4 regions of the Billgrantia hypersalina genome follow, and region 3 is predicted to be linked to each of the others. Evidence: predicted binding sites of a transcription regulator. Region 3 holds the regulator's gene; each other region holds the start of a gene.
What was found. The regulator FNR, encoded in region 3, switches genes on or off when oxygen is low (the NO sensors DNR and NnrR bind a similar motif). The targets are predictions, from matches to a motif close to TTGATNTANATCAA.
Positions count from the first base shown of each region.

Region 1: frdA (fumarate reductase (quinol) flavoprotein subunit) is a predicted target of FNR. The motif match lies at 3,047-3,060, and genes of this name have one in related genera.
Region 2: ACOJCM_RS00590 (cytochrome-c peroxidase) is a predicted target of FNR. The motif match lies at 2,351-2,364, and genes of this name have one in related genera.
Region 4: ubiT (ubiquinone anaerobic biosynthesis accessory factor UbiT) is a predicted target of FNR. The motif match lies at 5,377-5,390, and genes of this name have one in related genera.

Region 1 covers NZ_JBMIQI010000004.1:6,169-13,511, reverse strand. The annotation lists gene ACOJCM_RS02210 (fumarate reductase subunit C) at 1-399, opposite strand; gene frdD (fumarate reductase subunit FrdD) at 1-4, opposite strand, end outside; gene ACOJCM_RS02205 (succinate dehydrogenase/fumarate reductase iron-sulfur subunit) at 408-1,127, opposite strand; gene frdA (fumarate reductase (quinol) flavoprotein subunit) at 1,124-2,929, opposite strand; gene ACOJCM_RS02195 (anion permease) at 3,183-4,652, shown strand; gene ACOJCM_RS02190 (TatD family hydrolase) at 4,755-5,600, shown strand; gene ACOJCM_RS02185 (DUF1285 domain-containing protein) at 5,635-6,189, shown strand; gene ACOJCM_RS02180 (ATP-dependent helicase) at 6,186-7,343, shown strand, end outside.
Region 2 covers NZ_JBMIQI010000002.1:102,279-109,621, reverse strand. The annotation lists gene cydC (thiol reductant ABC exporter subunit CydC) at 1-191, shown strand, start outside; gene ACOJCM_RS00595 (adenosine deaminase) at 217-1,212, shown strand; gene ACOJCM_RS00590 (cytochrome-c peroxidase) at 1,278-2,279, opposite strand; gene msrP (protein-methionine-sulfoxide reductase catalytic subunit MsrP) at 2,500-3,465, shown strand; gene ACOJCM_RS00580 (sulfite oxidase heme-binding subunit YedZ) at 3,501-4,097, shown strand; gene ACOJCM_RS00575 (NCS2 family permease) at 4,129-5,508, opposite strand; gene guaD (guanine deaminase) at 5,773-7,089, opposite strand; gene xdhC (xanthine dehydrogenase accessory protein XdhC) at 7,283-7,343, opposite strand, start outside.
Region 3 covers NZ_JBMIQI010000011.1:467,868-475,210, reverse strand. The annotation lists gene hemN (oxygen-independent coproporphyrinogen III oxidase) at 71-1,486, shown strand; gene fnr (fumarate/nitrate reduction transcriptional regulator Fnr) at 1,601-2,347, shown strand; gene ttcA (tRNA 2-thiocytidine(32) synthetase TtcA) at 2,428-3,369, opposite strand; gene ACOJCM_RS09295 (3'-5' exonuclease) at 3,456-4,085, opposite strand; gene ACOJCM_RS09290 (DUF294 nucleotidyltransferase-like domain-containing protein) at 4,129-5,949, opposite strand; gene ACOJCM_RS09285 (DUF4212 domain-containing protein) at 6,707-6,967, shown strand; gene ACOJCM_RS09280 (sodium:solute symporter family protein) at 6,974-7,343, shown strand, end outside.
Region 4 covers NZ_JBMIQI010000020.1:50,359-57,701, forward strand. The annotation lists gene ACOJCM_RS19015 (NupC/NupG family nucleoside CNT transporter) at 1-644, opposite strand, end outside; gene ACOJCM_RS19020 (DeoR/GlpR family DNA-binding transcription regulator) at 862-1,617, shown strand; gene ACOJCM_RS19025 (ribonucleoside-diphosphate reductase) at 1,699-2,466, opposite strand; gene ACOJCM_RS19030 (adenosylcobalamin-dependent ribonucleoside-diphosphate reductase) at 2,656-4,767, opposite strand; gene ubiT (ubiquinone anaerobic biosynthesis accessory factor UbiT) at 4,805-5,287, opposite strand; gene ACOJCM_RS19040 (ABC transporter permease) at 5,713-6,480, opposite strand; gene ACOJCM_RS19045 (ABC transporter substrate-binding protein) at 6,483-7,343, opposite strand, start outside.

The DNA.
Region 1 (7,343 bases), on a different contig from region 3:
TCATCGAGGGGCTCCTACGAACAGCCACAGGAAAAGCAGAAGGACCACCACCACGCCAGCCCACTGGCCCGCCACGATGGCCTGGCTGGGCAAGGCGTGGCCCGCGATTCGCAACGGCATGACGCGAGGGAAGAGCTGAAAGAAGGTCCAGGCATGGTACAGGCTCGCCAGCAGGGCCAGCAGGTTGAGCAGCAGTACCGGCGGAGAGCCCATGAAGCCCAGCCAGCCCAGCCAGGGCGCGTCTCCCCGCAGCAGGGCAATGATCCCCGCCAGCAGGCAGGCGACAAAGAACACCAGCGGCAGCACCGTGGCTTCCCTCAGCATGTAAGCTAAGAAGTAACGATGCTTGAGCCACCAGGTTCGCTTGAGCGTCGGAAATGTGTCGGACGGCTTGCGCATGTTTCCCCCTATCCCTTGAACAGCGCGATCAGTGTGTGCTTGGCTGCTTCCACCTTGCCTTGATTCACCGCGGCTGCGGGGTCCACGTGTTTAGGACACACCTCGGAGCAGAAGCCGACGAAGGTGCAGCTCCAGACCCCTTCGTGCCGATTGAGCTCAGCCATGCGTTGGGGCTTGCCGTGGTCGCGGCTGTCCAGGTTATAGCGATGGGCGAGGGCGATGGCTGCAGGGCCCAGAAATTCGGGATTGAGCCCAAACTGGGGGCAGGCCGAATAGCACAGGCCGCAGTTGATGCAATTGGAGAACTGCTTGTAGCGAGCCAGCTGCTCAGGTGTCTGACGATGCGTCTCGCCGCCGTTCGCTGCCTTGTCGATCAAGTAAGGCTTAACGGCGGCGAGATGCTCGAGAAAGACTTCCATATCGACCACCAGGTCGCGTTGCACCGGGAAATGTGCCAGCGGTTCGATGCGGATTTCACCCGGGTAGTCACGCAGGAACGTCTTGCAGCCCAGCTTGGGAATGCCATTGACCATGACGCCGCAGGAGCCGCAGATGGCCATGCGGCACGACCAGCGGTAGCTCAAGGTGCGGTCCAGCATCTCCTTGACGTGATTCAGGGCATCCAGCAACGAGGTATTTTCGTCGACCGGCACTTCGAAATCCTGCCAGTACGAACCCTCTTCCTGCTCCGGCAAGTGGCGCCTGATACGGATCGCCTTGGTATTCATGAGCGGGCTCCCTTGTCGGCATCGGCTTGGGTATGGCCGGCCTCGCCATAGGCACGGACGGCAGGGGCGGAGAAGCGTACGTCGACATCTTGCCAGTTCAGCTCCGCCGGCGCGTCGCCGCGGTGGTAAACCTGGCTATGCTTCAGGAAACGGGAGTCGTCGCGCTGCTGCATGCCGTCATCGAGGCGCTGGTGAGCACCGCGGGACTCGCGTCGCTCCAGCGCGCCGAGGCAAGTCGCTTCGGCGATGTCCAGCCCGAAGCCCAGCTCGATGCATTCGAGCAATTCTGTGTTGTAGATTTTGCTGGCGTCATGCACGCGTACCTGGCGATAGCGCGCTCGTAGCTTCCGGACGGTTTCGAGAGCCGCCTGCATGCCCTCCGTGGTGCGATAAATGCCGCAACCCGCCTCCATGGTCTGGATCAGTTCGCGCTTGAGGGCGACCCAGTCCTCCGTGCCGTTGGTATCGCACAGGCTGGCCAGCGCCGCCTGCTGTCGTTGCGCCTGTTCTTCCAGCAACCTTGGATCGGCGAACGCCTGCGCTGCAGCGCGCCGGCTGGCTCGTTCGCCTGCCAGTCGACCGAAGACCAGCAGTTCGGTAAGCGAGTTGGAGCCGAGTCGGTTGGCGCCATGCAGGCCGACCGAGGCGCACTCGCCAGCGGCATACAGTCCCTGCACTCGGGTTTCGCACTGTGCATCGGTCTCGATACCGCCCATGGTGTAATGCACCGCCGGACGGATGGGGATGGGCTCGTGCACGGGATCGACATTGATGTAGGACCTGGCGAGCTCGCAGATAAAAGGCAGCCGTTCGCGCAGCACGGCCTCGCCCAGATGACGTAGGTCCAGATAGACCACATCGCTGCCGGCAAAAGTGCCGGTACGGCCCGCCTGCTGCTCCTGCCAGAATGCCTGGGAAAGCTTGTCCCGAGGCCCCAGCTCCATGTACTTGTTCTGCGGTTGGCCGAGCGGCGTTTCCGGGCCGAGCCCGTAGTCCTGCAAATAGCGATAGCCATCCTTGTTGAGCAGGATGCCGCCTTCACCACGACAGGCCTCGGTGATCAGGATGCCGGAACCCGGCAGGCCGGTGGGGTGGTACTGAACGAATTCCATGTCGCGCAGCGCCACGCCGTGGCGATAGGCGAGGGCCATGCCGTCGCCGGTGACGATGCCGGCGTTGGTATTGAAGCGAAATAGCCGGCCGGCGCCGCCGGTGGCCAGCACCACGGCCTTGGTGCGCAGCAGGGCCAGTTCGCCGGTCGCGACCTGCAGCGCGACGACGCCGACTACGGCGCCGTCGCTGACAGCGAGATCCAGCACGAAGTACTCGTCCAGGCGCTCGATCTCGGTATATTTCATCGAGGTCTGGAACAGCGTGTGCAGCATATGAAAGCCGGTCTTGTCAGCGGCGAACCAGGTACGAGCGGTTTTCATGCCGCCGAAGCGCCGCACCTGGATGGAGCCGTCGGCCTGGCGGCTCCACGGGCACCCCCAGTGTTCCATCTGCACCAGTTCCCGGTGGGCGTGACGAACGAAGTAATCGACAACGCCCTGTTCGGCCAGCCAGTCGCCGCCGGCAACGGTATCGTCGAAGTGGGCCTGCAGACTGTCCTCCGGGCTCGTCACGGCCGCTGCGCCACCCTCGGCGGCCACCGTATGCGAGCGCATGGGATAGACCTTGGAGAGCAAGGCGATGCGCTGCGGGCGGCCATCTGCCTTGGCCTGTTCGGCAGCGGCGATGGCGGCACGCAAGCCAGCGCCGCCGCCTCCCACGATGACGATATCGAAATCTCGTTGCTGCATGCTCTCTCCGTTTCCAGGCCTTGCGCCGGCGTAGCCGTCGTGGCGCGTTATCGCTTCGCAGACTAGCACTCGCTCTGTGCGTCAGCTATCGGGCGCCTGCGGGCTTGCATGCTTTTCTTGATCTATATCATTCAGCTGTTTGAAAGTCTTTGGCCTATCTGTTGTGTGTTTTCTTTCGCCCGTAACCTGTTAAACAGGCGCGCCGTTGGCGATGCCTCAGCCTGTCCACATCAGCCACAATAAGGGTCGGCTCATGTTGTCCGAATGGATGTCTCGCTTCTCCTGGAAAGCCCTGGCGCCACTGCTGGTTGCACTGCTGGTGGCGCTTTTGCCGGTGCCCGTGGGGCTGCCGCCGCACGCCTGGTACTTCTTCGCCATTTTCCTGGGCTGTGTGGTAGGGCTCATATTCGAGCCACTGCCTGGCGCCGTCATTGGCCTGATCGGGGTAACGGTGGCGGCTCTCCTTGCTCCCTGGGTACTGTATTCTCCAGAACAGCTGTCCGTGCCTGGCTTCAACGCAGCCAACAGTGCCTTTGCCTGGGCCGTTTCGGGATTCAACAATTCGGTGGTCTGGCTGATCTTCGGCGCTTTCATGTTCGCCCTTGGCTATGAGAAGACAGGTCTTGGTAGGCGCATTGCGCTGTGGTTGGTAAAGACCATGGGGCGTCGCACCTTGACGCTGGGCTATGCAGTGATGATCGCCGACGGCATCCTGGCACCGTTCACGCCCTCTAATACTGCGCGAAGCGCGGGCACGATCTATCCCGTTCTGCGCAACCTGCCTCCACTCTACGACTCCCGACCCAACGACCCCAGCATGAAGCGCATGGGCAGCTTCCTGATGTGGACGGCCATTGCCTCGACTTGCGTCACCAGTTCGCTCTTCCTCACCGCCTTGGCTCCCAACCTGCTGGCCATTGCTCTGACAGAGACCGCAACCGGGATTCGTATCGGCTGGGGCGAGTGGTTCCTGGCGGTGGCACCGGCCGGCATCCTGCTGCTGCTGCTCGTACCTTTGCTGTGCTATTGGCTCTGCCCCCCGGAAGTGAAGTCGGGCAGTGCGGTGTCCGACTGGGCGGAAGGAGAGCTCAAGGCACTGGGACGCCTGACACGCAACGAGCTGCTGCTCGTCGTGCTGGTGCTCATCGCGCTGCTGTTGTGGATCTTTGCCGGCGATGTTATCTCGGCATCGCTGGTGGGATTGATCGTGATCTGTGCCATGCTGCTGTTTGGTATCGTCAACTGGAACGACATACTCGACAACAAGGCGGCCTGGAATACCTTCGTCTGGTTCGCCACCCTGGTGGCACTAGCCGGCGGCCTCAGCCAGGTGGGCTTCGTTGGCTGGTTCGGTGACCTGGTCGGGGCACGCATCAGTCACCTCGACCCGTTGGTGGCGATGCTGGCCTTGACGGTGATCTTCTACCTGTTGCACTACTTCTTTGCCAGCGTCACCGCCCACGTCACGGCGCTGCTACCCGTCATGCTCGCTGCCGCCTCGGGTATCCCCGGTATCGATATGCACATGTTCGTGCTGTTGCTGCTGCCGACGCTGGGCTTCATGGGTATCTTGACGCCCTATGGCACCGGGCCGAGCCCCGTCTACTACGGCAGCGGTTTCTTGCCTGGTCCGCTGTGGTGGCGCCTTGGAGCTGTCTTCGGCCTGTTGTTCCTGCTTGTCTGGCTGGCGGTTGGCCTGCCTTGGTTGCTGCTCATTCTGTAGCCGGCGAGCTCGGCGGGCACGCCACTCCACGTCGACGTGGAGTGGCGTTTTCGTATACTCTGCACCTCCCCCTGAACGTTGCAGAGGAAGACGCCGCCGCCCATGTTCGTCGACTCCCATTGTCATCTCGATCGCCTCGACCCGACGACTCACGACGGTAGTCTCGCTGCCGCCCTGGAGGCGGCCCGGGCGCGTGACGTGCGTCAGTTTCTCGCCATTGCGGTGACCCTCGATGACGTGCCGGCCCTGGCTGAAATCGGCCGCGAGCACGCTGACGTGGCGATCTCTGCCGGGGTGCATCCCCTGCATCTGCTCGAACGCGAACCCGACGTCGAAGCCATCAAGGAGACGGCGGAACGTTTCGACGTCGTGGCGATCGGCGAATGCGGTCTGGACTACCATTACCTTGACAAGACACCCGAGCGGGTGCCGTCGCGGGAGGTTCAGTGCGAGCGCTTCCGGTGCCAGCTGGTGGCCGCCACCGAGCTGGAACTGCCCGTGATCGTGCACACCCGTGAGGCGCGCGAAGACACTCTGGCGTTGATTCGTGAGCACTGCGATCCGGCCATAGGAGGCGTACTGCATTGCTTTACCGAGGATCTCGAGATGGCGCGGGAGGCGGTGCGTCACGGCTTTTACATCTCGTTGTCGGGCATCGTCACCTTCCGCAATGCCGAGTCGCTGCGCGAGGTGGCGCGGCGGGTGCCGCTCGACCGGCTGCTGATCGAGACCGACAGCCCCTATCTTGCCCCGGTACCGTATCGCGGCAAGCCAAACGAGCCGGCCTGGGTGGTGGAAGTGGCCGAGTGCATCGCCAGCGAGCGCGGTATCAGCGTCGACGAAGTTGCCATGCAGACCACTGCCAACTTCTATCGGCTGTTTCGCCATGCCGCACCCGAAGTTTCCGCCGAGACCCGCGATGTGCTTGCCCGGGCCGGCTTGGTATAGCGGTACGGCACAGATTCATATCGAAGGTGCAAGCATGAACCTGGATCCTCTGCTCAATCACATCGAGTCGGATGGCGCCATTCCCCCGCTGGATCGCTGGCAGCCAGAGCGGGTGGGGGAGATGGACCTCGAGATCGCCGCTGACGGCCGCTGGTTCCACGAAGGCAGCGAAATGACACGACCTCGACTGGTCAGGCTGCTCTCGACCTTGTTGCGCCGTGAAGAGGATGGCCATTACTACCTGGTCACGCCGGTGGAGAAGCAGCGCATCCGCGTGGCCGATCGTCCCTTCGTCGTGGTCGATGCCGAGCAGGATCAGGCGGGGGACTGGTGGCTGACGACCCATGTAGGTGATCGTGTGCGGCTGGATGGCGAGTACCGCCTGCAGCTGAGTGCCACCCCCGATGACCTCCAGGTGCCGGAGGTGCCGGTCCGCTTCGGCCTTGCCGCCCGCCTGGGGCGTAACGTCTACTACCGCCTGGTGGAGCATGCCGAGCAGCGCTTGACGGAGAGCGGCGCGCTGGCGCTCGGGCTGACCAGCATGGGGGTATGGCAACCGCTGGGCGAGCTTCCCGCCGAGGCCACGTGAGGCTGACCGAGGAGCAGCGAGCGGTCGTCGAGCATGGCGTCGGTCATGCACGGGTGGCGGCGGTCGCGGGAGCCGGTAAGACGACGACCCTGGTCGCTCGCGTCCTGCACCTGCTGGCGCGAGGCGTACCGGCAAATCGAATCCTGGTATTGATGTTCAACCGTTCGGCGCGCGAGGACTTCCAGCGCCGGCTGGTCGAGATGGCGCCGGCCGGGCAGCGTCTGCCGGACGTGCGCACCTTTCATTCCCTGGGGCATCGCCTGACCGCAAGCCTCACCCGTTGGGGTGCGCTGGCACCACGCCGGCTGATCGCCGCCGACTGGCAGGTGGAACGCCTGCTGCGCCAGGCGACACTCGACGTCTTGGAGGACGGCGACCGGCGCGAGATGGCTCTTGAAGCCGACACGCTCGAAGCGCTGGCACACTTTTGCGGTCTGGTGAAGGCCGAGATGGTGCCTGCCGCCGATTTGCTGGATCGCCTCGATGACGATGAGGGTAGCGAGCACTTCGCCGAGACCTTCGAGCGATTCGAGGCGCTGCTGGCCGACCATGCCCTGATGACCTACTCGGACCTGCTCTATCGCCCCTTGCGTGCGCTGGAGGCCGACCCCGACCTGTCGCGGCGGGTCCAAGGCTTTCTCGATCAGGCGATTATCGACGAGTACCAGGACATCAACCAGGCCCAGTTGCGCCTGTTGGCATTGCTCGCCGGTCGCGAGGCCGACGTGATGGCAGTGGGAGACGCCAACCAGTGCATCTACGAATGGCGTGGTGCGCATCCCGACACGATGCGTGAGCATTTTACCGCCACCTTCGGTGCGGCGACCGACTATCCGCTCTCCTTGACGTTTCGTCATGGCCATTCGCTGGCGTTGCTGGCCAACCATGCCATCGCCGCCAACCGGCGCGGCCCTGACCAGCTGTGCCTGGCGGCACCCGGCAATCCGAGGACCCAAATCGCTGTCGAGCAGGGCAGCGCCGCGCTGCTGGCGACCCTGGCGCGCTGGGGGCAGGCCGGAAGAGCGTTGAGCGAAGCCTGCTTGCTGGTGCGCAGCTGGGCGCTGTCGGTACCGGTGCAGCTGCAACTGCTCCAGGCCGGCCTTCCGTTCCGTCTGTCTCGGGAGGATCGCTTCGTCTTTCGCCTGCCGCTGGTG
Region 2 (7,343 bases), on a different contig from region 3:
CCGGCCTGGACGCTGCTACCGTGTCCCGGCTGGCGCTGTCGCTCGACCGTTGGCTCGAGGGGCGTAGCGTCGTCTACCTGGTTCACCAGCTCGGCGGTGGCGCGTTCGATCCACCGGGTATCACCCGCGAGTGCCGGCTCGAGCAGGGTGAACTGACCGTTTGCGCAAACTCTGCGCATCCATCAGGATAAGAAAATAAAGGCGACGAGGTGCTCCATGCGCGATTTTCTTAAACGGCTGCCCAAGGCTGAGCTCCACCTGCATATCGAAGGCTCCCTGGAACCGGAGCTGATGTTCGCTCTGGCCAGGCGAAACGGCATCGAGCTTCCCTTCGACTCGGTGGAAGCGGTGCGTGCCGCCTACGACTTCCAGGATCTGCCTTCGTTTCTCGCGCTCTACTATCAGGGCATGAGCGTACTCAGGCGCAGCGAAGACTTCCACGACCTGGCCATGGATTATTTTCGTCGTGCCCATGCCGAAGGCGTGGTACACGTGGAGATGCACTTCGATCCCCAGGCACACCTGGCTCGAGGCATCGAGCTCGATGTCGTCATGGAGGGGTTGAGCTTGGCGCGCCGTGAAGCCGAGCGCGAGCTTGGCATGTCCACGGCGCTGATCATGGCCTTCCTGCGCGACCGGCCTGCCGACGAGGCGCTGAAGGTGCTGGAGAGCGCGGCCCCCTACTGGGAAATGCTCGATGCCGTTGGGCTGGACAGCGCCGAACGCGGGCATCCGCCTTCAAAGTTCACCGAGGTGTTCCAGCGCGCCAAGATGCTGGGTATTCCCCGCGTCGCGCATGCCGGCGAAGAGGGTCCGCCCGAATACATACACGAAGCGCTCGATCTGCTGGACGTATGCCGTATCGATCACGGGGTGCGTTGCCTGGAGGATCCCGCCCTGGTCGCTCGCCTGCGCGACGAGGGCGTCGTGCTCACCGTCTGCCCGCTTTCCAACGTGCGCCTGAAGGTGGTGGAGCGCATCGAGGATCACCCCTTGCCTAGGATGCTCGATGCCGGGCTTCGACTGACGCTCAATTCGGATGATCCCGCCTATTTCGGTGGCGGTATGCTGGACAACTTCATGGCCTGTCATGACGCCTTCGGCTGGTCGAAGGAGACCTTCATCCAACTTGCCGGCACGGCCATCGAAGCCGCCTTCATGAGCGATGCACGCCGCCTGGAACTGCACCGGCAGTTGGCCGACAACGCCTGATAACGACTACCCCCGGCGAATGCCGGGGGTATCTGTCTTTCTCTCCCTCGAATGGCCTGCCTGCATCAGGGCAGTGCCGGCACCTCGAAATCGGGCATCTCGCCGGTCAGGCTGTGCAGGAAGGCAGAGATGTCGGCGATGGTGGCCTCGTCGAATTCACGATTGAGCATTTCCTGGCCCATGATGGCCACGGCTTCCTCGAGGGTTTCGGTGGCGCCGTTGTTCATGTACGGGTAGGTCACCGCCACGTTACGCAGCGTGGGGGTACGGAACTTGTACTTGTCCGCTTCGTCCCCGGTGACGTCAAAGCGTCCCACGTCGGTGGAGCCAGGCACCTGGATCGCGTAGAAGTTGCTGTCGGTGAACGCCGGGCCGCTGTGGCAGGCAATGCAGCCATTGTCGACGAAAGCCACCATGCCATCCTTCTGCTGCTGGGACAGCGCGTTCATATCGCCGCGCAGGTAGCGATCGAAGGGCGAGTTCGGCGTATTCAGCGTGCGCTCGAAACTGGCCAGCGCCATGGCCAGGTTGTCCTTGTTGATCGGGTTATCGTCATCGGGGTAGGCCTCGGCGAACTTCTCTTGGTAGAGCTCGAACTCTTCCAGGCGCTCGAGCGCCACCTCGAGATCCATGGCCATCTCGATGTCGGCCTGGATGGGACCAAGCGCCTGACCTTCCAGATCGGGCTCGCGGCCATCCCAGAACTGGGCACCAAGGAAGCCCGAGTTGAGCACGGTCGGCGTGTTGCGTTCGCCGATCTGTCCGTCGTGCCCAGTGGCGCGGGGTATGCGGTCGCTCCAGCCCAGTGCGGGATTGTGGCAGGTGGCACAGCTGATCACGCCGCTGGAGGAGATGCGCGGCTCGAAGAACAGCATGTTGCCGAGCTCGATCTTCTCCTGCGTCAGGGAATTTTCCGCCGGGATCGGCGGCAGGTGAGGCAGTGGCTGGAAGCGGTCGCGGTAGTCGCCGAGACCGTCGTCGGCGACGACCCCGGTGGCCGCCAGCGCGGCGCTCAGCGACACCGCAGCTGCGATGAGCCTCGGCCGGGCGAGAGCGTGATGTGTCATGACGATACCCCTTGGGTGGCAAACTAGAGACGGTTCGATCCTGAATTGCAGCGTCAGGTTACGGTTGCGCTTTGAGCCATATCAACCAAGCGGAATAGTCGGAATGGAGCACTCGTTGAGGTAGGTCAAGTTTTAATGGATCCGCATGGTTCTTGGGTGACAAACGTTGAGTTCACCGCTTAGATGTGGGATTCGCCAGCCTCCTTCGGAAGAATGCGAGATGCCACGCTACCGCTACCCGCCGATCCCGGAATCCCAGGTCACGCCTCGTGAGCTGTTCGAGTCGCGCCGGAAATTCCTGCGCGTCAGCGCCGGCCTGGGTGCCGTTGTCGCTGCACCTGGCCTTTTCCTGTCCAGGCCGGTGCACGCCTGGCAGGAACGGCTTCAACAGCGGCTGAGCGGTGAGCTGCCGAGCGCGGAAATGGCCGGTGGTGAATCTCCCACGGCATACAAGGAGATCACCACCTACAACAACTTCTACGAGTTCGGCACTGGCAAGCGCGATCCGGAAATATACGCGCATCGTCTGGTGACCGACCCCTGGTCGTTGACCATTGAAGGGGAGGTCGAGAAACAGGGCACTTTTGCCCTTGAAGATGTCCTCAAGCATCAGGACCTGGAGGAACGCATCTACCGGCTGCGCTGCGTCGAGGCCTGGTCGATGGTGATTCCCTGGGTCGGCTTTCCCCTGGCGGAGCTGCTAAGGCGCCATGAGCCCACTTCCCGTGCACGCTACGTGGTGTTCGAGTCGGTTCACGACCCCGACAATCTGCGCGGTCAGCGGCGCAGCATTCTCGACTGGCCCTACCGGGAAGTGCTACGCATCGATGAAGCGATGCACCCGTTGACGCTGCTGGCCGTGGGGCTGTATGGCGAGACAATGCCCAACCAGAACGGCGCGCCGATCCGCCTGGTCGTGCCCTGGAAGTACGGCTTCAAGAGCATAAAGTCGGTGGTGCGGATTGCCCTGGTCGAGGAGCGTCCGCTCTCCTCGTGGGAGGAGCGCAATCCGGAGGAGTACGGCTTCTATGCCAACGTCAATCCCGCGGTGGCCCATCCGCGCTGGTCCCAGTCACGCGAGCGCAGGATCGGCGAGAACGGCCGACGCGAGACGCTGATGTACAACGGCTACGCCGAGGAAGTGGCCCCTCTGTATGCCGGCATGGACCTTCAGCGCCATTACTGAGCCGGCGGCGAGCCAAGCGAGAGGAGGGCGGCCTGGTGAAACCGCATAGTACGATCCACGCCTTTCGCTTGCTGGTCCTGGCAGCCTGCAGTACGCCGGCCGTATGGCTGGCCTGGCAGTGGTTCTTCGGTGACCTGGGTGCCGTGCCCAGTGAGGTCGTGGTGCACTTCACCGGCAGGACAGGGTTGATACTCCTGCTGGCGACCATCGCCTTCAGCCCGGCGTTTCGCTTCACCGGCTGGGTCGGTTTCATGGCCGCACGGCGCCAGCTCGGCCTGTGGGCGTTCTTTTGGCTGGTGGCCCATATGCTGGCCTGGATGGGGCTGGATCAGTACTGGGACTGGCCCTGGATACGCCGCGAGATGGTCGAGTTGCCTTATGTCCGCTACGGTGCCGCCGCCTTGCTATTGCTGGTACCGCTGGCGCTGACGTCGTTTCGCGTCGTGCAGCGAAAGATGGGGTACGGGGCCTGGCACTGGCTGCATCGCCTGGTCTATGTCTCCGCTGCTCTGGGGGTGATGCACTTGTGGATCCTGACCCGTGCCGACTATCTGCTGCCGACGCTATTCGCCGCCGCGCTCGGTGCGCTGGTGCTCTTCCGCCTCGTCGACGCGGCCCTACATCGCCAATGAGTGGGGCCGGCTTGCACCGGCCCCCTGCGATTCAGTGAGTGGTGACCAGCATCACGACGCTCAGCGCGGCCGAGACCCACATGGCAGGCTTGATGTCGTAGAGCTTGCCGGTGGCGAGCTTGATCAGCACGAAACTGAGAAAGCCGAAGGCGATGCCCAGTGTGATCGAGTAGGTCAGCGGCATCAGGATGATGGCGAGGAAGGCGGGGAACGCCTGCTCGAAGCGTGACCAGTCGATCTTGCTGATCGGTGCCAGCATGAACAGCCCGACCAGCACCAGGGCCGGTGCCGTGGCGATGCCGGGCACCAGCGAGAGCAGCGGTGAGAGAAACAGGAACGGCAGGAACAGGAAGGCGATGGTAACCGCCACCAGGCCGGTGCGACCGCCCTGGGCCACGCCGGCACCGGATTCGATGAAGGTCTGGGCCGCGCTGGTGCCGAGCGGCGCGGCGATCATCGAGGCAAAGGCGTCCACGGTCATCGAGCGCTTGAGGTTGCGCGGGTTGCCGTTCTTGTCCTTGAGGTCCGCCGACTCCGAGAGGGCCATGAAGCACGACAGTGCATCGAAGAAGTTGGTGAACAGCATGACGAAGATGAACGGCAGGTAGGCGACCTTGAGCGCGCCCAATATATCGACCTGCATGACGGCGCTGAAATCCGGCCAGGCGGCAAGACCGCTCCACTCCACCATGATATCGCCGCCCCACAGGCGGCCCATGGGCGTGGCCAGCAGCGTGGTCAGGGCGATACCCAGGATCAGCGCGCCGTTGAAGCGCATGATGACCAAGATGGCGGTGGCCATCATGCCGATGAAGAAGGTGATCAGCGAGGCATCCATGCTGCCCAGGGTGACCAGGGTAGCGTCGCTGCCGACGATGAAGCCGGCATTCTTGAAGCCGATGAAGGTGATGAACAGGCCGATGCCGCAGGTGATGGCATAACGTAGCGAGGGCGGAATGGAATCGATGATCGCCTCGCGCACGTTGAACATCGCCAGGGTGGCGAACAGCACGCCCGACCAAAACACGCAGCCCAGCGCCACTTCCCACGACAGCCCGGCGCCTTGCACCAGGGTGTAGGTGAACAGGGCGTTCATGCCCATGCCCGGCGCCACCAGGATGGGATTACGGGCATAAAGGCCCATCGCCAGGCTGCTCATGAAACTGATCAGCACGGTGGCGGAGAGCGCCGCCGAGAAGGGAATGCCGGCATCGGAGAGGATCGCCGGGTTGACCACGATGATGTACATCGAGGCCAGGAAGGTGGCGATACCCGCCAGGATCTCGGTCTTGAGCGTCGAGCCGCGACGGCTCACGCCGAAGTAAGTGTCCAGCCAGTGGGCCTTTCCTGTGGCCTGCCCGAGGGACTGCCCGTCTGCCTTGTCGGCAAGGGTGGAGGAGGTCGGTTCCATAGCTTGTGTCCGTTGTTGTTGGATTGGCGTCGTCGAATAAGGGTTGTGGGTGTGGCCGCGACATGTCTGACCGTTTGGTCAGGCTGTGCACGGCTACAGCCTAGACGTTATTTGACCGATTGGACAGGTGGGTTTCGACCATAGTCTTAGGTGGGAGCTGCTGTAAGGCGAGAGGTTACCGTGCCGCCCCGAGCAGTGGTCAAAAAGGACCGCCTCGAGATGAGGCGGTCCAAAGCAACAAGGCAGGCAACCGTATTGGGAACGTCAGTTGCGCCGGTGCTGGCAACTTCCGCCGGCCCAGGTCTCCAGAATGCTGCGGTCGTCGCCGAGCATCATCAGCGCGAAGAGGCGCTCGCCGAGGGTCTTGCAACGGGCGTGACGGCGCCCAAGCAGCGGCGAGCCGTCGGGGTCGATCACCACGAAGTCGGCCTCCATGCCGGGCGCCAGGCGGCCGATGTTGTCATCCAGCGAAAGCGCCTTGGCGTTGCCCAGGGTGAGGCCGTAGAGGCCTTGCCAGGCGGTGAGCGGCTGGCCGCGCAGCTGACCTACCTGATAGGCCGCCTTGAGGGTGGCCAGGCCGGAGAGGTCGGTGCCGCCGCCGATGTCGCTGGCGTAGGTGATGTTGAGGCCGACCTCCCGGGCTGCCAGGCGGTCGAACAGGCCGCTGCCGAGGAACATGTTGGAGCTGGGGCAGAAGGCGATGTTGGCACCGCGCTCGGCCAGGCGGGAACGCATCTCCTGATCGAGGTGGATGCCGTGGGCGAAGGTGCTGCGCGGGCCTACCAGCCCGGACTGCTCGTAGACTTCGAGATAGTCGCGGCTCTCGGGGAATAACTCGGCGACCCAGTCGAGTTCGCCGGGGTTCTCGGAGAGGTGGGTCTGCAGCCACAGGCTGGGGTCGTTGCGCAGCAGGCCGCCGGTGGCGTCGAGCTGCTCACGAGTAGAGGTCGGGGCGAAGCGCGGGGTGAGGCTGTAGCCGAGGCGTGCCGTGCCGTGCCAGTCGCCGATCAGGCGCTCGGTGTCGCGAATGCCGCCATAGGTGTCGTCGCACAGCGCCTCGGGGGCGTTTCGGTCCATCAGCACCTTGCCCGCCAGCATACGCAGGTCGCGCTCGCGGCAGGCCGAGAAGAAGGCCTCTACCGAGGTGGGGTGGCTCGAGCAGAACACCTGGGCAGTGGTGGTGCCGACCCGCAGCATCTCATCGAGAAAGGCATTCGAGATGACATCGGCACGCTCGCGCTGGGCGAAACCGCACTCCTCGGGAAAGGTGTACTCGTTCAGCCAGTCGAGCAGCTGTCGGCCGTAGGAAGCCATGATCTCAAGCTGCACATAGTGCACATGACTGTCGATGAAGCCCGGCATCACCAGCTTGCCGCGATGATCCACCGTCTCGATGCCTTGGGGCAGGCGTGGCGCCAGCACTGCGTAGTCGTCGATGGCCTTGATGCGGCCGTTCTCCAGCCACAGCGCGCCATCTTCAAAGTGACGCACGCTGCCTTCGGCGGGTTTGTCGCCCTCGCCGGGGTCGGCATCGAAGCTCAGCAGTTCGGCGCGTATCACGCGGGAGTCGTTGTTCGTCATGATGTCAGGAGCTCATCCGTGTCTGCGGTAGTCGGAGCTGATCCGGCGGCAGGCCCCGAAGTGTCGGACCATCGAGGAGGCGCTGTGAATCCTTCCCTGGACGCTACCTTCGCCATCCATGGCGAAGGACCTCTTCTTCGACCTGCCCCCGGCGCTCCTCAGATGCGTTCGGTGGAATTGCCTTTGGTATTGATCAGTTAAATAGAGCGCGCAGCTCTGCCGGTTCCAGACCGCGCTGGTCGGCGCGCTCGGTG
Region 3 (7,343 bases):
ACGCAGCTCAAACTGCCTTGGGCCGGGTACGGCTAGCATGATGGCAATCGTTAGCCTTCGGAGTAATTCCATGTCCGCCCCCGCGCTGTCCATGCCTCGAATGACGGCCGACCCCTTCGCCTGGGACGCGGCCCTGCTGCGGCGCTATGACACTCATGGACCGCGCTACACCTCGTATCCCACTGCGCTTTCGTTCGGTGAGGAGTTCGACGCGCCGGCCTACCAGGCAGCGCTGGCACGCAGCAATGCCGATGGCAGGCCGCTGTCGCTCTACGTGCATATTCCTTTCTGTCGCAAGGCCTGCTACTACTGCGCCTGCAACAAGATCGCCACCAAGAACGCCAAGGTGGCGGAACCCTATATTTCGCGGCTGGACCGCGAAATGGTGCTGGTCAGGCCACACCTCGACACGCGTCGCGAGGTGGCGCAGCTGCACTGGGGCGGCGGCACACCGAGCTTTCTCAACCTCGACCAGATGAGCGATCTGATCGACCGGCTCGACGCCCGCTTCGGCCTTACCAACGCCCGCGACCGCGACTACGCCATCGAGATCGACCCGCGAGAGGCCGATGTCTTCACCCTTCGCCACCTGCAGGCGCTGGGCTTCAATCGCCTGAGTCTTGGCGTTCAGGATCTCGACCCGCGTGTACAACGAGCCATCAACCGGATCCAGCCACGCATCCTCACCGAAGCGCTGCTCGACGAGGCCGATCGCCTGGGTTTCCGCTCGCTCAACCTGGACCTGATCTATGGCCTGCCTTTCCAGACCCGCGACACCTTTGCCGCGACGCTGGAGCAGGTGATCGCCATGGCGCCGGCACGACTCTCCATCTTCAATTACGCCCACATGCCCGAGCGCTTCGCCGCCCAGCGGCACATACGCGAAGTAGACCTGCCCAGCCCCGACGAGAAGCTGGCGATACTGCGCACCACCATCGCCATGTTGACCGCAGCGGGCTATACCCATATCGGCATGGATCACTTCGCCCGCGCCGACGACAGCCTGGCGATCGCCCAGCGCGAAGGGACCCTGCAGCGCAATTTTCAGGGCTACTCCAGCCACGCCCAATGCGACCTGGTGGGGTTCGGTGTCTCGGCGATCTCCCGCATCGACGATGTCTATGCCCAGAACCACACCGCCCTCGGCGCCTACGAAGCGGCGCTCGATGCCAGCCAGCTGCCCACCGCTCGTGGGGTTCGCCTGAGCTTCGACGACCGTATCCGGCAGCATGCCATCGAGCGGCTGATGTGCGACATGGAACTCGACCTGGACGAGCTGAGCGAAACCTTCGGCATCGACGCTCCCCGCTACCTGGCGGATGCCCTGCTGCGATTGGAGGCCCCGCTGAGGGACGGATTGGCCCACCTCGAAGGGCGCCGCCTGGTGGCGACACCGCTCGGCCGCCTGCTGATCCGTCACCTCGCCATGGCCTTCGACAATCGCCTGACATTGCCACCCGATTCGCGCTTTTCACGCATCGTCTGAGCGGGAGGTCCGACCCGAATAACAGGCGAGCTGCGGCCAAAGGTCGCGATGGGCATTTTACCGGCCCCCATAATGCTCCATAATGGCTACACGACAGGATCAAGGAGGTGGAGCATGCCGGTCAACGTGGCCAATGCACTGGGCCAGCGGCGTTCGCTGCTGCACGAAACGCGCTGCCAGAACTGCAGCCTGAGCTCGCTGTGCCTGCCCCTTGCGCTCGAACTCGAGGATATGGAGCAGTTCGATGCCATCATCCGGCGCCGCGCCCCACTGAAGAAGGGCGAGTCGCTGTTTCGCCAGGGCAGCGCCTTCAGCAGCGTATTCGCGGTGCGCTCCGGCAGCCTCAAGCAGATTACCACCGAAGGGTCAGGGGAGGACCAGGTTACCAATTTCTTCCTGCCCAGCGAGCTGGTCGGCCTGGACGGCATCGACGAACGGAAGTATCCGGGCAGCGTGATCGCGCTTGAAACCACCACCGTTTGCGAGATTCCCTTCGATCGGCTCGATTCGCTTTCGGAGCAGCTGCCGGAACTGCGCGGCCAGCTCTACCGCAGCATGAGCAAGGAGCTGCGCGACGACCGCAAGATGATGCGTCTGCTTTCGCGCAAGACCGCCGACCAGCGTCTGGCCAGTTTCTTTACCAGTTTGTCGGACCGCTTCCGCCGCCGCGGCTATTCACCCTACAGCTTCCGCCTCTCCATGTCGCGAGCCGACATCGGCAATTACCTGGGGCTCGCCGTTGAAACGGTGAGTCGCATCCTCGGCCGCTTCCAGCAGCAGGGGCTGGTCGAGGTATCGGGGCGCGAGGTGAACATACTCAATCTTGAGGCCTTGGTGACCCAGGCGCAGGACGACCACTAAGCCCTGCGACACCGCCCAGCAGAACGAAACCGCCCGGCTCAAAGGATGCCGGGCGGTTTCCATTCGTGCCGGATGGCCGTTCAACTTCCCCGCGAAACGTCCAGCGCATCGATGCGGCGCTCGCGTCTTCGTGCCTGCTTGGCCTCTAGCCCCTCGAAGTCGAACAGCTCGCGGTCGGCCAACTGCGAAGGCGCCACGTTGGATACGGCCTTGAACATCGATTCGATACGCCCGGGGTGCTTGCGCTCCCAATCGGCGAGCATCTCCTTGACCACCTGGCGCTGCAGGTTGGGCTGGGAGCCGCACAGGTTGCAGGGAATGATGGGGAAGTCCATCAGCTGTGCGAATTCGATGATGTCCGCCTCGCGGCAATAGGCCAGCGGACGGATGACGATATTCTTGCCGTCGTCGGAAAGCAGCTTGGGCGGCATGGCCTTCAGGCTGCCGCCATAGAACATGTTGAGGAAAAGCGTCTCGAGGATATCCTCGCGGTGATGGCCCAGCGCCACCTTGGTCGCCCCGATCTCCTCGGCAAAGCCGTACAGCGAACCGCGCCGCAGCCGCGAACAGAGCGCGCAGGTCGTCTTGCCTTCCGGGGTCTTCTCCTTCACCACCGAATAGGTATCGCGCTCCAGAATGTAGTACTCGACGCCGATGGAATCGAGATACTCGGGCAGCACGTGCTCGGGAAAGCCGGGCTGCTTCTGGTCCAGATTGACCGCTACCAGCGAGAAGTTCACCGGCGCATTGCGCTGCAGGTTGCGCAATATCTCGAGCAGCGTATAGCTGTCCTTGCCCCCCGACAGGCATACCATGACCCGATCCCCTTCATGGATCATTCCGTAGTCGATGATGGCATTGCCTACCTGACGCCTCAGGCGTTTCTGCAGCTTGTTGAATTCACGCCGCCCCTTGGCGTCGAGCTGCTCAAGCGTCGTGCTCTCCTGATCCATCTCGCCCTGCTGCAGGCGAGCTTTCAGGTCGGCAACGGAATGGGGGTCGAATGTTACGGCGTCTTGCATGGTCACGGGCTGCCAGGCGTGGTGAATGACGCGGCCATCCTACCACCGCCACCGCCCGGAGGCGACGCCAAGGCGGCGATTCAGCCTCATGCCTCTCGGCGGGCCTGCAACCCGGCCCGTTCCAGGCGCAGGTACATGAGCGCTGTGGTCACGGCATCGCCAAGGGCGGTATTGCGCCCCATGACAGGAACGCCCAGCGACTCCGCCACCGTCTCAAAGCGCAGCGCACGCGGCTCGGGCTCCATCACGCTGCGCCGCTGCTGGCGATGGTAAAGCTGGGCCACATCGATACCGCTATTGGGCAGGTCGAAACCGAAGCGGGGCCGAATCTGACGATTGAGGATGGCCAGGTCGAAATCGAGGCGCCATCCCAGCAAGGGGCGGTTGCCGATGAAATCGAGCAGGCTCCCCAACGCTTCGTCAAGGCTCACGCCTTCGTCGAGATCGATCCCGCGCAGGCGATGCACGCGGATGGAATCCCCAGTCAGCGTGGCGGGCCGCTTGAGGCGCAAGTCCAGAGACTCGCTGGTCAGGACCCGGTCGCCGCGCACCTTGACCGCACCGATGGAGACGGGCTCGGCCACCCGCGTATCGACGCCGGTGGTTTCGCAGTCGATGGCGACCAGTTCATCCCCGGTGTAGGGGTGGAAGAGCCAGCCATACTTGCCATCGGCGTGGCGCCGACGATCGCTGGCACGGCGCAGTACTCGGAACATCCCTTCCTCCTATTCGTTCTCGCCTTCTTCGCGGGCGCCTGCCTCAGGAATATTCCAGGTGATAGCGCTGCGACAGGCTCTGCTTGAAATCCTTGACGATGTGCAGTGCTTCACGCAGCAGGTCGCGCTCCAGTGAAGACAGCTGCTGGACCACGACGCGGTCGGGGCTCCTGCTGTCGCTGCCGCCATCAAGACGCTCCAGTTGCTGTTTCAGGCGCAGCTCGGTGAACAGCGACAGTGCCTCGGCGAGATCTTCGGCGACCCGCTGCTCCAGCCGCCCGTCCGCCGCCAAGGCCTCGAGCCGCTCCAGCGTCGAAGTCGGCTGGATACGTCGCTCCAATGCCATGGTGCGAACGCCGTGCACGATGGGAAAGATCCCGCCCTTCTTGATGTCGATACCGTGCTGCGGCTTCTTCAACGAGCCAAACAGGGTCAGCGGCGTGGAGAAGCGCAACGCCGTGCGTGCGAAGTAGGAAAGCAGTATTTCGTCGCGCGAGCATTGCGCGAAAAGGGCCTCCCGCACGCGGTCGAGCAGCGCCGGGTTACCGGCCACCGAATGGGAATCGAGCATGATGGCAAGCTTCATCAGACTGTCGCCGTCGCGCTTTTCGGCCCAACGGGCGATTCGCTCACGCCACTGCGAGACGGAACCCACCCATTCGGGGTTGCTGACCATGATGTTGCCAGGGCAGGGCGGGTAGCCCAGCGCTATCAGCGTCTCGGTGAAACGCTGCATCTGCTCGTCCACATCGGGCCATTCGAGCCCATCGGCGAGTATCAGGCCGTTGTCCTGGTCGGTCTTGAGGATCTGTTCGCCGCGCCCTTCGCTGCCCATCACCATCAGGCAACTGTCGCGATGGTAACGCTCGTCGATCAGGAAGCCCCACGCCTTGGACATGATGCGCCCGTTGAGCGCCGCCAGCAGACCCATGGCGAAGCGCAGCTTCACGCCCTGAGCCATCAACGCCTTGACCAGTTCGGGCGTGCGTCGGCTGGCACGGACCAGGGCCTCGAGGCTGTCCGCCTGCTCGACCTGCAAGCTGACGACATAGCTGCGGCTGGAGAAATAGCTGAGCACGTCGGTTAGTTCGACCACCCCGATGGGCCCCGCTTGTTCCATAACCACGACCCTCTCCACCTTGAAGCGGGTCATCTTCACCAGCACTTCGAACAGATACTGCTCGGGACTCACCGTGACCAGATCGAAATGCGCGATTTCCTGCAGCGGGTTCTCCTTGTCGCGCCCTTGCAGTACCAGCGCTTCGAGCAGGTCGGTCTTGGTCACCATGCCGGCGCCATCCTCTCCCTCCACCAGCAGGCTGTCGGCATGGCTTTCGTGCAGCCTTGCCACCGCCTCGGCTATGGTGGTTCCCGCCGCCATGTACAGTGGCGGTCGCATGCATTCGCTGACCCGAGCCAGCATGAAACCGGCCATGGTCACGCCACCCTCGGCACGCTGTTCGGTCAGCAGCCGGGCCTTGTGCGCCAGCGTCTGACGAAAGAACTCGGCGAATGCCGGGTAGTCGTCACAGAGCTGCAGGAAGAGTGCCTTGGGCAGCAGGTAGCAGAGGCTCTCCTGCTCGGCGCGGAAGCGATAGCGACTCCTGCCGTTGAGGATGCTGATGGCACCGAAAAGGTCACCGGCCGTATAGTGGCCGATCCGCTCGCGCGCGCCCGGCTGGGTGGCGTCCAGTTCGGCCACCTCCCCCTTGTGGATGAGAAAGACGTACTCCCCGGGCTGGCCGGTTTCCAGAATGATTTCGTCACGGTCGAAATAAGCCAGGTCGACACCGTTACGGACACGCTCGCGCCCTTCCTCGTTCAGAAAGGAGAACGGCGGTTGGGAAAGATCGATATCGACCATCGGATTACCCCTCGTGGCACCTCCGCCATGCCTCGCCCGGAGCGCGACGCGGCAGCGGCGCCTCGGCCAGACACGCGAGCGGCTCGACCAGCGTCACCGGCCCGCCTTACGAATACGAAAGGAGGTCCGGCAAGCAGGTCGACCTACAAGGAAAACCGGCCGGTGCCAAACACGTCCCTGTCGCCTCAGAAAAAAAGAATCTCTCCCTCGCTTCCAATGCCATGGCATCGAAAAGCCTTTAATGAGGCAGGATAACAGTCTGGGGTTTTAAGAGATAACCTAGACCAACGTCCAAGGAAGACCTGAATGGCAAGGCGACATCTCATAACTAGACAATGGTCTTATAAAAAAGCGCATAGACAAAAGTTCAATGCTAGACAATCGTCCTATCGGCAACGTGACGTGCGCCGAGACATCCTGCCAACCAAAGTTATAAGTTTTTGATATATAAAGAAAATAAGAGCCTATCGTTTATTAAACTTTGCTCATGATACCAAAGTCTGGGATTTTATTTTTTGCATTTATTGACCAGTATTGCACATGAGTCATACAGGGCAATCGCACCTGGTTTCGCGACTCGACGAAAGGTAGCTGGTCGTGGTGGGAAGTGTGGCTCGTCCGCAGGGAGCAAGGGAACTCAAGGCGCTTGCGCCTTCGTCCAACCGCCCGATTCGATTCGCTTAGTGTGACCCCCTGATGAAACCTGGCAATTCCCTGTGCAACTTCCCAACCTTTACAACAAGTGGAGAGCATCAATATGGCAGATGATAAAACCAATGCTGCTGAATACTGGAAGGCGAACGTCCGCCTCATAGGCGGATGCCTGATCGTCTGGGCATTCGTCTCCTATGGCTGCGCCATCCTGTTCCGTCCCCTGCTGTCAGGAATTCCGGTCGGCGGCACCGACCTCGGTTTCTGGTTTGCCCAACAGGGATCCATCCTGACCTTCATCGGCCTGATCTTCTTCTATGCCTGGAAGATGAACAAGCTCGACCAGAAGTTCGGTCTCGGGGAGTAAGCCAGCATGAGTCAGTTTGCCATCAACCTTCTCTTCGTGGGCGCGTCGTTTGCCCTCTATATCGGCATCGCCATCTGGGCGCGTGCCGGGTCGACCAAGGACTTCTACGTCGCCGGCGGCGGCGTTCACCCGGTCACCAACGGCATGGCCACGGCGGCCGACTGGATGTCCGCAGCCTCCTTCATTTCCATGGCGGGCTTGCTGGCTTCCGGCGGCTATGCCAATTCGACCTTCCTGATGGGCTGGACCGGCGGCTACGTGATCCTGGCCATGCTGCTCGCGCCCTACCTGCGCAAGTTCGGCAAGTTCACGGTGCCCGACTTCATCGGTGACCGTTTCTATAGCCGTACTGCCCGTATCGTTGCCGTCATCTGTT
Region 4 (7,343 bases), on a different contig from region 3:
ATGATCAGCTTGGCGAACAAGAGCCCGCCGGGAGCGGCCATGAACGACGCCGCCACCAGGTACTCCATCGGGATGCCCAGCGCCGCATAGCCGGCCAGCACCGAACCCGCCACCGAGGCCAGCCCGCCGCACATTACCGCGAACAGCTGCGAAGGGGTCATGCGGGCGATGAAGGGGCGCACCACCAGCGGCGCCTCGGTCTGGCCGACGAAGATGTTGGCGGTGGCCGAGAGCGATTCGGTGCGTGAGGTGCCCAGCGCCTTCTGCAGCGCGCCGCCGAGGATGCGAATCACCCACTGCATGATGCCGATGTAATAGAGCACGGCGATCAGGGACGAAAAGAAGATGATGACCGGCAATACCTTGATCGCGAAAACGAAGCCGATGCTCTCGACGTCGGCCAGGCCACCGAACAGGAAGTCGATGCCGTCATTGGCATACAGCACCACCTGGCTGACACCTGCGGAAATCGTCTGCAGCACCGCCTGGCCGAACGGCACGTAGAGCACGAAGGCACCGATGCCGGCCTGGATGGCGAAGGCGCCACCCACGGTTCGCAAGCGGATATCGCGGCGGTTGCTGGAGAAGATTAGAGCAATGACGATCAGTGTCGTCATACCGACCAAGCTCATGAGCGCCGTCATGGGGGTCCCTTCCGTACGTGCTGGGTTGGCCCGCGGTACGGACCACACCTGATTGTGGTTGAAGCGCGCAGGAGTCGCGCAGGAATGTTAAAGTTATAACATTCGTTGTGATAATTCCAACGTGGGCATCGCGCTCGCCTGCACGGTGCCAAGGCATGCAAAGGAACCGCAACGTCGGCCGAGCGGTGACAACGTAGAGCATGGAGGAAAGTGGAACATGAACGACCGCAGCGCCATGCGCCTGGCCCGTCTGCAACAGGCGCTCGCCGGCGGCGGCGCCCTTCGTCTCAGTGAAGCCGCCCGCCTCTGTGGCGTCTCGGAGATGACCGTCCGTCGTGACGTGGCCGCCAGCAACGGCGCCATGACGCTGCTTGGCGGTCGCCTGGTGCTGACGTCCCACCCGCGCTACGCGCCGGTCTACGATCTCGATATGCAGAAGGACAGCCACGCCCCGGCCAAGCGCCGACTCTGCGAGCGGGCCGCCGGCTTCATTGCGGATGGCGATACTCTGTTCATCGACTGCGGCACCACGCTGCCCCCGCTAGTCGGCCTGCTGGCTGCCCACAAGCGTCTCACCGTGGTGACGTATGCGCTCAATGTGGCTAATGCAGTGAGCCTGCTGCCCGAGGTGCGCCTGGTGCTATTGGGTGGCCTCTACCATGACAGCTCACACTCATTCAGCAGTGATGACATGAACGCCGCGATACGGCGCCTGGGCATCAACCGCGCCTTCCTGTCCGCGGCAGGCGTTCACGCCGAACGCGGCGTAAGCTGCTTCCACTTCCATGAGGTCGCGCCCAAACAGGCCGCCATCGCCTGCGCCGAGCAGCGCCTGCTGGTCGTCGACGCGAGCAAGATCGGCCAGGTCCGCCCCGCCTATTTCGCCCGTCTCGACGACTTCGACGTGATGATCACTGACGGCCCCATGCCACACTCCACCAAGAGCGGCGGCCCCAGAATCGTCGTCGCCTGAAGCCCGGACACGACGAAGCCGGAGCAAGTCCGGCTTCGGGGGAGGAGGTGGTGACCGAGCGCCGCCAGTTATCGTCCCAGCCTAGCCACACTTGGACCAGCCGCAGCCCGCGTAGCAAGTCGGACACCCATCCATCATGATCAGCTCGCCGCGACACTCCGGGCAGTGCCCCACCACCGTGGGGCCGTCGCCCTGCTCGGTCGTGGCCTCGCCCTGGCTTGCCTGCTGCACCTGCTGCTCAGCCTTCGCCTCCTCTTCAGGAGTGGGCGGCTGCCAGGGGTGGCCGTGGGCCAGGCGGTGGGCGTAGCGGCTGACCAGGTCCTCCACCGGCACCTGGTTGCCGTCCTGGTCGAGGAAGCCGCGGCGATATAGGATCTGTTGGATCGACCAGGCGATGGCCGCCACCTCAGAGTCGTGAAACATCGGCTTGCCCCAGCGGTTCATGCCGCAGCGCACCAGGCCCTTGTCCCAGGCCACCTTGCGCAGGTCGGCCACCGCCTGGGTGACGTAACCACCGCGGGCGGCCAGTGACAGGCTACGCATGGTGGCGGTGATCCACTGGTGTTCGCTGGAGAGCTGGCCGGACGGGAAGAAGAACTCCACCGGACGCTCGATCACCACCCGCTTGCCGTCGAGCACGCCTTCTACCGGCATGAACGACACCAGCAGGTAGACCTTCTTGCGGCCTTCGGCGCCGACGTAGGAGATCTTCTCGGAAACGGCTTCCAGCGTCCCTTCCGGGCGCGAGGGAATACGAACCGTGAGCGGATTCTCGTCAGCCAGCGGCGGCGCTTCCACCGCCTTCTTGACGCTGTAGGAAACGATCTTGGACTTGATTTCGACGGCCATCAGCAGGCTCCTGCGGAAAAGAATTCAAAGGCGCGAAGCTTCACTCGCTCGGGGCTTGTCCGTCGACAGGCCTGCGAGGAGGCGCTGTAAACCCCTCCTTGGGCGCTACCTTCGCCATCCATGGCGAAGGACCTCCTCTTCGGCCTGTCCCCGGCGCCCCTCGCTACCGGCAGTTGGGAGAGCAGAGGCTTACCATTTCCCATAGGTGCCTTCCTTCAGCGCGTCGTACAGGTTCGCCGCGTTGTGCTCTTCGCCGTCGTAAACCACCTTTTCGTCGCCGGAGAGCTCCAGCGTCTCGCCGTTCTCAAGCTCGAAGACGTAGGTGGTGTTCTTGAGGTCGTCCTCGCGCACCAGTACGCCCTGGAACGCCTCGGGGTTGAAGCGGAAGGTGGTGCAGCCCTTGAGCTTGCTCTGGTAGGCGTCCAGGTAAAGATCCTTGAACTGCTCGAAGGGGAACTCGGTGGGCACGTTGACCGTCTTGGAGATGGCCGAGTCGACCCAAGCCTGGGCTGCCGCCTGCACCGCCACGTGCTGCTGCGGCGTGACCGCGTCGGCCGTGATGAAGTAGTCGGGCAGGTCGCTCTCCACCGCATCGCTGGCGATGAAATGGCGGTAGGCGGCGAGCTCGAAGGAGACCACCTCCACCTGCTCCTTGGTCTTCTTGCCCGACTGGATCACGTTGCGGAAGTAGCGGTGTGAGAACGACGGCTCGATACCGTTGGAGGCGTTGTTACCCAGCGACAGCGAAATGGTGCCGGTCGGCGCGATGGAGCTGTGGTGGGTGAAGCGCGCCCCGTGCTCGGCGAGTGCGGCCACCAGCTCCGGCTCTACCTCAGCGACCTTCTGCATGTAGCGACTGTAGCGGGCATGCAGGATGCGCCCCGGCACCTTATCGCCGATCTCGTAACCGTCCTTCGCCAGCTCCGGACGCTCGCGCATCATCTTCGGGGTGATCTCGAAGTCCTCGGCGAGTACCGGCGCCATGCCTTTTTCGCGGGAGAGCTCCAGCGCCTGCTTCCAGCCCTCGAGGGCCAGGTTGCGGCTGACTTCCTCGGTAAAGGCGAGCGACTCGGGCGAGCCGTAGGGAATCTTGAGCATGGTCAGGGTCGAGCCGAGGCCGAGGAAGCCCATGCCATGGCGGCGCTTGGCCTCGATCTCGCGGCGCTGGCCCTCCAGCGGCAGGCCGCTGATCTCGACGACGTTGTCGAGCATGCGGGTAAAGATCGCCACTACCTGGCGGTAGCGTTCCCAGTCGAAGCGCGGCTTCTTGCCGAAGGGGTCGATGACGAAACGGGTCAGGTTGACCGAGCCGAGCAGGCAGGCGCCTTCCGGCGGCAGAGGCTGCTCCCCGCAGGGGTTGGTGGCGCGGATCTCCTCGCAGAACCAGTTGTTGTTCATGCGGTTGACCTGATCGATCAGGATGAAGCCCGGCTCGGCGAAGTCGTAGGTGGAACGCATGATGGTGTCCCACAGCTCGCGCGCCTTGATCACCTCGACGATGCGGCAGGCCACGCGGCCTTCGGCATCGACGCTGTAGCCGTCCTCGATCACCGGCCAGTCGCGGTAGATCAGGTCCTCGGGTTTGACGTCCTCCTTCTCGCCAGCGTGCAGCGGGAAGGCCAGCGGCCAGTCGGCGTCGTTCTTCACCGCCTCCATGAACTCGTCGGTAATCAGCAGCGAGAGGTTGAACTGGCGCAGCCTGCCGGCCTCGCGCTTGGCCTCGATGAAGCTCTTCACATCGGGGTGGCCGACGTCGAAGGTACCCATCTGCGCGCCGCGGCGGCCGCCCGCCGAGGCCACCGTGAAGCACATCTTGTCGTAGATATCCATGAACGCCAGCGGGCCGTTGGTGCCGGCACCGGCGCCGAACACGAAGGCGCCCTTGTGGCGCAGGGTGGAGAACTCGTAGCCGATACCGCAGCCCGCCTTGAGGGTCATGCCGGCATCCACCACCGAGGAGAGGATGTCGTGCATGGAGTCGCGGATGGTGCGCGAGACGGTGCAGTTGATAAGGCTCACCGCCGGCTTGTAGTCCTCGGCGCCGGCGTTGGACATGATGCGGCCGGCCGGGATGGCGCCGTTCTCCAGCGCCCAGCGGAACTTGGGCAGCCACTCCTCGGCACGCTCGCCTTCCACCGCCGCCAGGGCGCGTGCCACACGGTCCCAGGTCGCTGCCACGTCCTTGTCGACGGGGCGTCCATGACGATCCTTGAGGCGATACTTGGAGTCCCAGATATCGCGTGAGGGCGCTTGCATAGGCACCTCGTTGGATGTCTTGACGGCCTTGGTGGAAGTACTCATGCAGGGATCTCCAGTAAGGGTCAAAAGTTCAAATCGTTCAACGTTCCTGACGCGCCATGCGCTCGAAGCGCGCCAGCCATTCTCCGAGCCGGCCCTGGGCCAGCCCTTCCTCGCGACTGTCCAGCAAGTTCTTGACCATCAGGCCCAGCTCCGTGTCGCCCTCGATCACCAACCGGCGCTGGAAGAACAGCGCGTCGGGATCCTCGCGCCGGGTCGCGAGGCAAAGAAATTCGCGCCAACCGCCACGGATGGCGGCCTCTCCCGCTTCGGCCGTCAGCCTGAACCGCCCCCCCTCGAGGGTCAGCGTCAGTGCCACACCCAGGTCCTCGATGTGCAGCGAAATGCACCTCCCCTCGAGCGCATCGAACTCGCCCTCGGCCAGGGGTTCGGCGAAGGTGCGATTGAGCAACGGCTCGATCAGATGGCGCTTGAATGTGAGCGGCACGCGGGGATCGATGGCACGGATCAGGCGGGTCGGGGCGGGCGGACGTGGCAAATGCGACAAGGGCAGCGGAAACATAGCGACTCTCCGAAGAGCTAACCGTTGGATTCGGTGCGGCACAGGGCCACGAAAACCGTTCATCCTAAGCTCGACGCCGCCTGCCTGCACTGATATGCGTCAAGCTCGTGCCAATGCCCCGACCGGGGCCTCGGCCACCATATATAGACAAGCCTGGCGGATCAAGCACCACATGTAGCTTTTATTTTTAACGGTAGCACTTGCATTGCAGTAACTATTTGATCGCCAAGCGGCAGCTTCGGAGGTTGGCACGCCGGCTGCGTGACAGTGGCGGTAAACGGGCTCATCGAGACCCGCTGAATGAAGCTCAGGAACGACCGAGGGAGGGATTCGAGATTAAAGGAGAGCGGTATCGTGGCCGCTGAAAAGTAAAGCCGAAGCGCCGCGATGTGGCGCTTCGGCCCGTCCAGCCCCAAACAAAGGCGTTAGAGGTACTGGTAGCGCAGCAGGCGATACTTGATGCGCTCGAGGATGACCTGGTCGATCACGGCCGCGAGCACGGCGATTACCAGGATGTTGGTCATCACGCCAGTCATGTCGGCGATCTCACCCGAGTAGGCCAGCGACTTGCCGAGCCCGGCGCTGAAGCCGACGATCATCTCGGCCGAGATCAGCGCCCGCCAGGCGTTGCCGAAGGCGAGCTGGGCGCCGGTGATCAGCTCCGGGGTGACCGCCGGGAAGTAGACGCGCTTGAGCATCTGCGTGCGCGAGGCGCCCATGACCCTCGCGGCATCGATATGCACACGCTCGACGCTCTCGGTGGCGTTCATCACACTCAGCGCCGTGGGGAAGAAGGCGCCCACGGCCACCACCACGATAATCGGCATGTTGCCGAATCCCATCAGGATCAGGAACAACGGCACCCAGGCGATCGAAGGAATCGATTGCAGGATGATGATGGCGGCCTTGAGGGTGCTGCGAACCGGATTCAACGTACCGCCGACCAGTCCCAGCACGATGCCGGCCAACAGGGCCGCGCCGTAGCCCGCTCCCAGCCGTCCCATGCTATTGCCGAGCCCCTGGTAGAACTGGGCGCTGCCCAGCTCGCGCCACAGGCGCATCAGGGCCACATGCACGTCGGGCATGAGGAAGCTGGGCAGGAACCAGGCGGCGACCTGCCAGAAGAACAGGATGAAGACGATGGCCAGCACATAGGCACGCTTGCTGGCCACGCCGGTTGCGGTATTGCCCATGCTCAAAGTTCGCGCTCTTCCTGCCAGGAAAGGTCGAGCAGCGCATCGACGTCGAACACGGCCTCACCCTCGAGGATGCCCTGGGTCTGCATGATCTCGGCCAGCTCCTTCATGCGCGCAACGTCGTCTTCGGTGAGCTTGGCGCTGAAGTCATTGGTGGCGATCGCCTGTTCGATGACTTCCACGCTGGGAACCGTGCTGCCGTCACGCGCTTCGACTACTTCGTCGTTGATGAAGTAGTGGGTGATGTAGGGCGCCGCTTCTTCGGGCGAGTTCTCGAGCATGTCGATCGCTTCGCGCTGGGCGTCCATCGCCGCCCACAGCACGTCACGACGGTTCTCCAGGGTTTCGGCCGAGGTGATCACCACCATGCACGGGAAAGGCCAGACTTCACCGATCTCGTAGATTTCCTTGACCGGCGCCTGCAGCTGGGCGAGTCGGGCGTAGGGCTCGAACAGGAAGGCGGCGTCCACGCGGCCGCCAGCCAGCGACTGAACCGCCACCGAGGGGGCCACGCCCATGATGTTGAGGTCATCCTCGCTCAGGCCGGCGTCGGCCAGGGTCACGCCCTTGAGCACGATATCGGCGGTGCTGCCCTGCTTCTGCGACGCAAGGCTCTTGCCGGCGAGGTCAGCGACCTCGTCAATGCCCGCGTCTTCATGGGCCAGCAGGGCATGGTAGCCGCGCTGGGCGCCGCCGACGATGCGCAGGTCGGCTCCGCGACCGGCCCAGGTGAAGGCGTTGGAGAAGCCCAGCACGCCGATGTCGAGCTGGCCGCCAACGATCCCCTTGATCAAGTCGGTGCCCGAGCTGAACTCGATCAGCTCGGCATCGAGTCCGTACTTCTCGTAGAGTCCCGCCTC